Regions from separate parts of the Streptomyces sp. NPDC051286 genome, predicted to be linked through region 3. Evidence: riboswitches for the same ligand, from Rfam matches in the RefSeq annotation. Region 3 holds a riboswitch; each other region holds the start of a gene.

Region 1 (3,268 bases), on a different contig from region 3:
ACGTCCTGGAGCCCCATCGCGCCCAGCCCCACCGGACGCCAGCGGGCGTTGGAGCGGCCGGCCTGCTCGGTCGGGTAGAAGTTGATGTCGACGACCCGGTCGAGGAACGTCACGGCGGTACGGACGGTGGAGTCCAGCCGCTCCCAGTCGATGTCGCCGTCGGCCACGAACGAACCGAGGTTGACCGAACCGAGGTTGCAGACGGCGGTCTCGCCGTCGTCGGTGACTTCGAGGATCTCGGTGCACAGGTTCGACGAGTGGACGACGCGACCCTGCTCTGCGGTCTGGTTGGCCGTCCGGTTGGAGGCGTCCTTGAACGTCATCCAGCCCTGACCGGTCTGCGCGAGCGTCCGCATCATCCGGCCGTACAGCTCACGCGCGGGCATCGACTTGCGGGCCAGGCCCTTGGCCTCGGCGGCCCGGTACGCGGCGTCGAACTCGTCGCCCCACAGGTCGACCAGTTCCGGCACATCGGCGGGGGAGAACAGCGACCAGTCGCCGTCCGCGTCGACCCGGCGCATGAACTCGTCCGGGATCCAGTGCGCCAGGTTGAGGTTGTGCGTACGCCGCTGGTCCTCGCCCGTGTTGTCGCGCAGCTCCAGGAATTCCTCGATGTCCGCGTGCCACGTCTCCAGGTAGACGGCGGCGGCGCCCTTGCGGCGGCCGCCCTGGTTCACTGCGGCGACCGAGGCGTCGAGCGTCTTCAGGAACGGCACGATGCCGTTGGAGTGCCCGTTGGTGCCGCGGATCAGCGAACCGCGGGCGCGGATCCGGGAGTACGAGAGGCCGATGCCGCCCGCGTGCTTGGAGAGCCGCGCCACCTGGTGGTAACGGTCGTAGATGGAGTCGAGCTCGTCCAGCGGTGAGTCCAGCAGATAGCAGGAGGACATCTGCGGGTGCCGGGTGCCGGAGTTGAAGAGTGTGGGGGAGGAGGGGAGGTAGTCGAGGCGGCTCATCAGGCCGTACAGCGCGGCGACCTCGTCCAGTGCGCGCACCGACTCGTCCTCGGCGAGGCCGGCGGCGACGCGCAGCATGAAGTGCTGCGGCGTCTCGATGACCTGGCGGGTGAGCGGGTGGCGCAGCAGATAGCGGCTGTGCAGTGTCCGCAGCCCGAAGTAGCCGAACCGGTCGGCGGCGCCGTCGGCGAGGGACTGCTCGACCAGCGCGTCGAGCCGGGCCGCGTGGAGCGCCACGAACGCGGCCGTGCGGTCCGCGATCAGACCCTCGCGGTGGCCGACGGCGACCGAGGCGGAGAACGACAGCGCGCCCTGACCGGCCGCCTCGTCCGCGATGGTGCGGGTCAGGAGACGGGCGGCGAGCCGGGAGTACGCGGGGTCCTCGGCGATCAGACCCGCGGCGGCCTCGGTGGCCAGCGTGCGCAACTCCGCCTCGTCCGACGCGGCGTTGCGGCCGCGCAGCGCGGCGGCGGCGACGCGGCCGGGGTCGGTGTCGGGCAGATCGGCAGTGAGGTCGGTCAGGGTCCGCAGCAGTGCGGCCCCGGGTCCGTCGTTCGTGGTTCCCGCGGACTCGGCGACTGAAGCCGGATCGGCTGGCGCGATGGTCACGTGGTGCTCTCCCTCGCTCGGCTCGGGGCCGGCGGGTGAGCGGGGCAGCCGCACGGAGGCATGCCCGAAGAAGGAGGGCAGCACTGCGTGCAGCGTCCACCGGCCCATCCGCGAGGCCCGGACGTCTGGGCGTCCGGATCGGTCGAGCCGGACGCGCTGTCGGCAGGTCCTCGGACTTTCAGGGTGCGCAAAAGGGACCCGAATATACCGTTGCGGGACAGTTCCGGATTCGCACCGGATTTCCCTGCGGCGACAGCGAGCATGAGCATACATGTGGGGGCCGCCCGATGAGGCAGCCCCCACATGTTGTGTCGAATCGGTTCACAGGCTCAGGTTGTACGTGAGCAGCGCGACGCCCGCAATGGGATCCCGGTCGTGTTCCGGTGGGGGTACGAAGCCGAGCCGATGGCAGATCCGGTGGGCGCCGGACATGGTCGACTGGGTGGACTGGACAAGCCGCTCGACGCCCTCCGCGGCCCGTGCCCGGGCGATACAGGCCCGCACGAGGGCCTCGCCCGCCCCGTGGCCACGCGCCCCCGTGCGACGGTGAGCATCCGGAACTCGGCGGATCGACAGGTCCATGCCGGGAGTGTGCCGTACCGGTGGGGTGGCGCCGGACGGGCTGGGTGCAGCCCGTCCGGCAAGGCACTAGCCGGCGGACGGGCTCGCGTCGGGTGACGGGCTCGACTCGGGCCTGGCCGAGGGGAGTTCCACCTGGACGCCCGGGTCGCCCGCGTCCGCCGTGTAGTCCGCCGGAGAGGTCTCGTCGACGCCCGCCGGGGCCTTCACCGCGTTCAGGACGAAGGTCAGCACCGCGGTCACCACGGCGTTCAGCACGAACGCCGTCAGACCGATGTAGCCGATCTCGCCGATCCCCGGGATCTCCTTCGAGGAGCCGCCGAAGTGCGCCTGGGTCGGGCTCGCCACTCCGTATGCGGCGAGCGTGCCGTACACCATGCCGACTGCCCAGCCCGCGAGCAGCGCCCAGCGGTGGAACCACCGGGTGAACAGGCCGCCGACCAGTGCCGGGAACGTCTGCAGGATCCAGATCCCGCCAAGCAACTGGAAGTTGATCGCGACCGTCTTGTCCATGGTGAGGACGAAGACGAGCGCCCCGACCTTCACCACCAGCGACACCAGCTTGGAGACCTTCGTCTCCTGGGCCGGGGTCGCGTCGGGCTTCAGGAAGTCCTTGTAGATGTTCCGGGTGAAGAGGTTCGCCGCGGCGATCGACATGATCGCGGCGGGAACCAGCGCGCCGATGCCGATCGCGGCGAACGCCACACCGGCGAACCAGTCGGGGAACATGTTCTCGAACAGCTGCGGGATCGCCAACTGTCCGTTCTCCACCTTGACTCCGGCGGCGATCGCCATGAAGCCGAGCAGCGCCAGCAGGCCCAGCATCAGCGAGTACAGCGGCAGGATCGTGGTGTTCCGCCGGATCACCTCACGGCTGCGACTGGAGAGCGTCGCCGTGATCGAGTGCGGGTACATGAAGAGGGCGAGCGCCGAACCCAGGGCCAGGGTCGCGTAACCCCATTGGCCGGGATCGGCGGGCGCGAGGGCGCCGCGCGGTTTGCCGGTTGCGGGGTTGGTCTGTGAGAACGCGTCGCCCGCCTTGGTGAAGATGTCGTCGAAGCCGCCCAGCTTGATCGGGATGTAGATGATCGCTACCGCGATGACCAGGTAGATCAGCCCGTCCT
Region 2 (3,268 bases), on a different contig from region 3:
GGGCCTGCAGGACGGCGGCGATGCCGAGCAGCAGGACGGCACCGAGCCCGACGAGCACCCCGGTGGACGGACCGCTGCGCCCGTTCCCGGGGTGGGTGGACGAGGGAGGAGCGGACGCCGTGCGCGCGCTTCCGGAGACCTGCTCGCCGCAGCCCGAGGCGGGGTAGCCGGAGATCGCGCAGAGCAGGGCGTTGCTGTTGTAGCGCAGCGGCTTGGCCACCGAGGCGAGCGCCTCGGCGGTGCTCGCCCCGGGGGCGACCTGCGCGCAGGCGGTGCGCAGCGCGGGCGGCGTCTCCCCGGCCGGGGCGTCCGCCGGCGTGCCGGGGTCGATGACGAGCGCGACGCGCTTGGTGCCGTCCTTGGCGGGGGTGTCCGCGCAGACCGTCGCGAAGTCGGGGGTGCGGCGCGGCTTTGCCGAGTCCTGGGAGTCCTCGCTCACGGAGAACCGGAAGCCCTGCACCGCCCCGTCGTCGGGCCGGACGAGCGAGGGGCCCTGGGTGGCATAGGCCCAGCCGGACCCCTTGCCCTCCCAGAACGACCAGTAACGGTAGCCGGCCGCATGGGCGGTGCCCGCGCCGAACACGGTCAGAGCGGCGCCGAGCACCAGCAGCAGTGCGACGGCCATCCGTCCGCCGAACGCATTCCCCGTACGATTCCCCGCTCGGTTCACGGCTGCTGGGGCTTCCGGCGGCTGCTGATCAGGAAGCCGACGCCCGCACCGGCGGCGAGGCCGATACCGACCAGCCACCACACCCCGAGACCGGCGTCGTCGCTGCTGCCGTCCTCGGCCGAGAAGTTGTCCGGGGTCGCACTGGGCGTGATGACGGCAGCGGGCGCGGGACCGCTCGCGTTCAGCCCCCGGACCAGGTCGACGCCGCCGAAGTCGTGGGCGTCGGCGCCGGTCGCGTGCGCGGCCAGGACCAGCTGGGCGTAGGCGGCGGGGCCGCTCTCCTCGGCCCAGCTCCTGGAGTTCTTCTGCAGCCAGCCGACCGCACCGGCCGCCTTGTCCTTGTGGCCCGCGGAGGCCAAGGCGACGACGGCGTCCGCGGTGTTGCCGAAGTCGGGCTGCGGGGTGGTGTCGTCGGCACCCGGCATCGGCGGCAGGTCCAGGTGGTTGCCGTTCTTCGCGAGGGCGCCCGCGAGGTAGAAGGCGCCGTTCTGGGCGGCCTGCTCGGGCTTGACGACGTCGCCCTTCCGGCAGGCCGGCGGCTTGCCCTCGACCGCGGCGTTGTTCCCGGTGTCCAGCCCCTTGCCCATCGAGCCGAGCACGGCGGCCGCGGTGGCGTCCGCGTTCGCGGCGAGCTTCCCGGCCTTGTCGGGCTGGTACGCGAACGCGCCGCCGTCCGGGCCGCCGCACGGGATCGCGAGTGTGAGCAGCGCGTCGTACGGGGTTTTGCCGTCCGGATTCGTCATGTCGCCGATCCGCTGGCCCTGCCGGGCCAGCGCGCCGATCACGATCGCGGTGGAGTTGGCGTCGCTGGGGGAGCCCGGGTTGTAGCCCCAGCCACCGTCCTTGTTCTGGACGGACTTCAGCCAGCCGACGCCGTTGTTGACGATGTCGCCGTGCCCGCCGACCGCCGCCAGCGCCTGCACCGCGGCGGCGGTCGCATTGGTGTCCAGCATGGTCTTGGTGTCGCACGGCTTGGAGACATCGGCGCGGTACGAGGCGTAGGCGCCGTTCGCGCACTGCTGGGCGATCAGCCAGTCCACCGACTTCGTCGCGGGCACGACCCCCTCGACGTGCTGGGCGAGGAAGGCCAGCGACTGCCGCCAGACCCCGTCGTACGTCGGGTCCTTGGTGCCGTACAGCCCGGAGGGCAGCGCGACGGACGGGGTGGGGGAGGGGGACGGCGCCGCGACCGCGGCCGGGGCAGCGGCCGCACAGAGCACGGTGGCGGTGGCGGCGAGCGCTGCTGCGCTGCGGCGTACGGTCATGGCGGGCTGAGCCTCTCCTGTGGGGAACCGGGCACAGGCACACTCAGGCACCAGGCTCCGGCCCCGTATTCCTCGACGGTGCCGGTCACCGGGGTTCCGGTGACGCGAGCCGGTCACGACCGCGGACAGGGCAGCCCGACTCGCCGCTGTGTCGGCGGCTCACGGTTGCGTGGTCAGTGCCGGATTTGCACCGGCTTCCCCCTGAACGGGCGTGATGACGACTCGCACACTCTACCGGGAGGTAGCCCGCTCGCCCCGGGCGGAGGGCTGCCTCACACCGCGACGTACGTCACCGGCCCGCTGCCCGGCACCGCCTCCGCGCGCCCCAGCTTGACCAGCCGCCGCACATGAGCCTCCGCCTCGGAGACGGCGATGTTCCGCGAGCCGTACGGGATCTGTTCCCAAGGCCGGTTCCACTCCATCCGCTCGGCCAGCTGCCATGGCGTCAACGGGGTGGCGAGCAGGGTGAGCAGTCCGGTCAGCCGCTCCTCGTGATGGCCGAGGAGTTCTCGTACGCGCCCCGCCGCGTCCGTGAACGCGTACTGGTGGGCGGGCAGCACCTCGGCGACCCCGAGCCGGCCGATGCGCTCCAGCGAGTCCAGGTAGTCGCCCAGGGGGTCGGTGACCGTCGTGTCGTCCGGGTCCTCGTACAGCCCGATGTGGGGGCTGATCCCGGGCAGCAGATGGTCGCCGGAGAAGAGGCGGCCGCGGCCGGGCAGATCGGCCGGATGGTCCTCCTCCAGGTGCAGGCAGACATGGCCGGGGGTGTGGCCCGGCGTCCAGATCGCCCGGAGCCGCCGGCCCGCGAGGCCGAGCAGTTCGCCGGGGACGATCTCGCGGTCCGGGAGGGCGGCGCGCAGTCCGGGGAGCGTGCGCATCCGGCCGCCCGTGCGGGGGGCGTGCAGTGGGGCGAGATGCTCCTCCGGTGCGCCGGCCGCGGCGAGCTTCGCCGCGAGGTACGTCAGCCAGGTGCCCGGTTCGGATTCACGGGTGCGGCGCACGATCGCGGTGTCCGCGGCGTGCATCGCGATCCACGCCCCCGAGGCCTCGCGGACCTGTCCGGAGAGTCCGTGGTGGTCGGGATGGTGGTGGGTGATGACCACGCCGTGGATTCCGGTGATGTCCACACCGACGGCGGCGACTCCGGCGACCAGGGTGTCCCAGGCGTCGGGGTCGTCCCAGCCGGTGTCGACGAGGACCGGCCCGCGGTCGGTGTCGAGGACATGCACCAGGGTGTGGCCGAGCGGGTTGTCCGGGATCGGGACCTTGATGGACCACACGCCGCCGCCGTGCTCGGTCACCTGTGTCATGGGGCTTCCCCTCTGCCGTCCCG
Region 3 (3,268 bases):
GGCGCACCGGAGCGCAGCGCCGCGCGGGCACCGGCCACGACCCCCGGGGTGAAGTCGATGTCGCGTACGAGGTCGACCATGCCGCAGGCGTGGATCATGCGGACCGCGACCTGGCTGACGTCGGCGGGCAGCCCCGCGAGATCCGCCTCGGCGCGGATGGTGGCGAAGGACTGGCGGTAGATCGCCGGTCCGTCCTTCTCGTACTGGAACACGGTGGTTTCGCTCTCTCCGGTCGGTGGTCGGGCTGCAGCGCCCTCGGGTCGGTGGTTCAGGTACGGGTGCGGCGGGCGGCGTTCACCGCGGCGGCCAGGTCGGACGGGCTGCCGTGAACCGTCACGGGGGCGCCCCGTTCACCGCCGCGGACCTGGGCCACCTGGTGCCCGCCCGGAACGGCGACGACGTCGGCCCAGGCGCCCTTGGGGTGACCGCAGCGGCGTTCGCAGCCGGACCAGTGGACGGGGAGCTGCCCGGCCACGGGCTCTCCGGCGGTCCGTACGAAGGCCTCCGCGTCGCCCCGCACATCCGCCAGGGACTTCGCACAGCCGGGCCGGCCGATGCACGCACCGATCCCCGTCCACGCGGAGCCGGGCCCGACGATCAGTCCGGCCGCATCCCACTCGCGCAGCCGCACCGCCGCGTCGCCGGGCGTCACGCCCGTCACGACGACGCTCCGCCACGGGGTCAGCCGCAGCTCGCGGCCCACGCGGGACAGGCTCGTCCACTGAGCACCGGTGAGCCGCCCGAGCGGCACCCCCACACAGACCGCGGTGCCCACGACGCCGTACGCGGGCTCCTGCGCCGCCGACGCCGGTGGTACGCGCTCCGCGGCACCGGCCACCCGCAGTGCCACCCGCACCGCCTCCAGCAACTCTTCGGCCGCAAAGGGCAGTTCGCTCATCCGCCAGGCGCCCGTCTCCTGCGCCGCCGCCAGAAACGTCTCGGCGGCGATGAGCGCCGCGCGCGGCGCATCGTCCCCGGAGACCCTCAGCACCGCCTCCGCGGCCCCGATCCGCAGGAGCGCGCTCCCGTCGCTCTGCCCCAGCAACGTCACATCCGCGCCCAGGGCATCGACGTCACCACGGCCGTCGTCCAGCGCGAAGAGAAAGCGGCCGGACAACCCGGCCGCTTTGTCACTTCCGCACAACAGCGCGTCCAGCGCGGTCAGCCACGGCCGGACATCCCGGTGGCCCCGGCCGTCGAGCCCGGAGAGCGGGGAGGCCACGACGTTGCGTATCCGCTCATGGCTCCGGGACGGCAGCAGCCCTGCCCCGCCCAGGAGTTCGGCGAGCCGTCCGCCGCACTCCGGGCCGAGGCCGCGCAACTGGACATTGCCCCGCGAAGTGAGATGCAGCTCACCGTCGCCCAACTCCCGTGCGGCACCGTGGAGCGCGTCCGCTTGTCGGGCAGTCAGCACGCCACCGGGGACCCGGACCCGCGCCAGCGCCCCGTCATCCGCCCGGTGGAGCCGCAGCGACCCCGGGCAGGCATCGCCGCGGTCACGGGAGACGGGCTCCCCCGGGGCCGATGGCGGGGTGTCGGAAGTGGACATGGCGGCGAGCATACCGACCATCATTCTGAGCTGTATGAATCCCATCCGATGTAAGGCCCTTACTATGCCTAGCAACGGGCCACCCGGCCCGGTATCGCCCAAGAGCCTGTCGGGCTCTTGGGCGACAGGGGAGGAAGCCCGGTGCGAGTCCGGCGCGGTCCCGCCACTGTGAGTCCGGCCCTGGGCCGGGCGAGTCAGGAACTCCCTTCCCCAAGGTCTCGACACCGCTCGAGCAGGGGAGACCCATTCCGACACCGCCCGGGGCGTGGACACCCCGAGGAAGGCCCGACGCCGCATGATCCTGCTCCTGTCGACGTCCGACACCGACCTGCTCAGCGCCCGCGCCGCGGACGGTCCGGTGACCTACCGCTACGCCAATCCCTCGCGCCTGCCGCTCGACGGCCTCCCCGTTCTCCTCGACGGCGCCGACCTCGTCGTCGTACGCCTCCTCGGCGGGGTCCGCGCCTGGCAGGAAGGGCTCGACCAGGTCCTCGCCACCGGCAGGCCGGTCGTCGTCCTCACCGGCGAACAGGCCCCCGACGCCCAGCTGATGGCCGCCTCCACCGTCCCGATCGGGCTCGCCGCCGAGGCGCACGCCTACTTGGCGCACGGCGGCCCGGCCAACCTGGACCAGCTGGCCCGGTTCCTCTCCGACACCGTGCTGCTGACCGGCCACGGCTTCGAGCCTCCGGCACCCGCACCGTCCTGGGGACCCCTGGAGCGCACCGCGCGCGCCTGTGACGGCCCGACCGTCGCGGTGCTCTACTACCGCGCCCACCACATGAGCGGGAACACCGCGTTCGTCGACGCGCTCTGCCGGTCGATCGAGGACGCGGGCGCCCGCGCCCTCCCCCTGTACGTCGCCTCCCTGCGTACCCCGGAACCCGCACTCATCGACGAACTGCGCGCCGCCGACGCCATCGTCACCACCGTCCTCGCCGCGGGCGGCACCCGGCCCGCCGAGGCATCGGCGGGCGGCGACGACGAGTCCTGGGACGCGGGTGCGCTCACCGGACTCGACGTACCGATCCTGCAGGCTCTCTGCCTGACCAGCTCGCGCAGCGACTGGGAGGACAACGACGAGGGTGTCTCCCCGCTCGACGCGGCCAGCCAGATCGCGGTCCCCGAGTTCGACGGCCGGCTGATCACCGTCCCGTTCTCCTTCAAGGAGATCGACGAGGACGGACTGCCCACGTACGTCGCCGACACCGAACGCGCCGCACGCGTCGCCGGAATCGCCGTACGCCACGCACGGCTTCGCCACATCCCGGCCGGGGACAAGCGCCTGGCACTCGTCCTCTCCGCCTACCCGACCAAGCACTCCCGTATCGGCAACGCCGTCGGGCTCGACACCCCCGCCAGTGCTGTCGCCCTGCTGCGCCGACTGCGCGCCGAGGGCTACGACTTCGGGCCCGAGGACGAACTCCCCGGCCTGGTCTCCGGCGACGGCGACGAGCTGATCTACGCCCTGATCGAGGCCGGCGGCCACGACCAGGAGTGGCTGACCGAGGAGCAGCTGGCCCGCAACCCGGTCCGTATCCCGGCCGCCGACTACCGGCGCTGGTACGCCACGCTCCCGGACGGACTCCGCGACGCCGTCGAGCGGCACTGGGGTCCGCCGCCCGGCGAGATGTTCGTGGACCGCTCCCGCAATCCGGAGGGCGACATCGTGCTCGCCGCCCTGCGCCGCGGGAACCTCCTCATTCTCATCCAGCCGCC

Evidence for each region. Region 3 has a riboswitch for cobalamin ahead of cobN (cobaltochelatase subunit CobN). Riboswitches for the same ligand answer to the same signal wherever they lie in the genome.
Region 1: linked by a shared signal. The riboswitch ahead of ACIBB8_RS31535 (ribonucleoside-diphosphate reductase subunit alpha) and the one ahead of cobN (cobaltochelatase subunit CobN) in region 3 are both predicted to bind cobalamin.
Region 2: linked by a shared signal. The riboswitch ahead of ACIBB8_RS00970 (prenyltransferase/squalene oxidase repeat-containing protein) and the one ahead of cobN (cobaltochelatase subunit CobN) in region 3 are both predicted to bind cobalamin.

Annotation. Positions count from the first base shown of each region.
Region 1 covers NZ_JBITER010000049.1:10,122-13,389, reverse strand. Annotated here, with positions in the region: gene ACIBB8_RS31535 (ribonucleoside-diphosphate reductase subunit alpha) at 1-1,565, opposite strand, end outside; cobalamin riboswitch at 1,709-1,841, opposite strand; gene ACIBB8_RS31530 (GNAT family N-acetyltransferase) at 1,887-2,147, opposite strand; gene mctP (monocarboxylate uptake permease MctP) at 2,214-3,268, opposite strand, start outside.
Region 2 covers NZ_JBITER010000001.1:213,062-216,329, forward strand. Annotated here, with positions in the region: gene ACIBB8_RS00965 (SCO2322 family protein) at 1-625, opposite strand, end outside; gene ACIBB8_RS00970 (prenyltransferase/squalene oxidase repeat-containing protein) at 667-1,935, opposite strand; cobalamin riboswitch at 2,042-2,176, opposite strand; gene ACIBB8_RS00975 (MBL fold metallo-hydrolase) at 2,208-3,245, opposite strand.
Region 3 covers NZ_JBITER010000026.1:66,738-70,005, reverse strand. Annotated here, with positions in the region: gene ACIBB8_RS24750 (precorrin-8X methylmutase) at 1-212, opposite strand, end outside; gene cobG (precorrin-3B synthase) at 269-1,561, opposite strand; cobalamin riboswitch at 1,643-1,774, shown strand; gene cobN (cobaltochelatase subunit CobN) at 1,845-3,268, shown strand, end outside.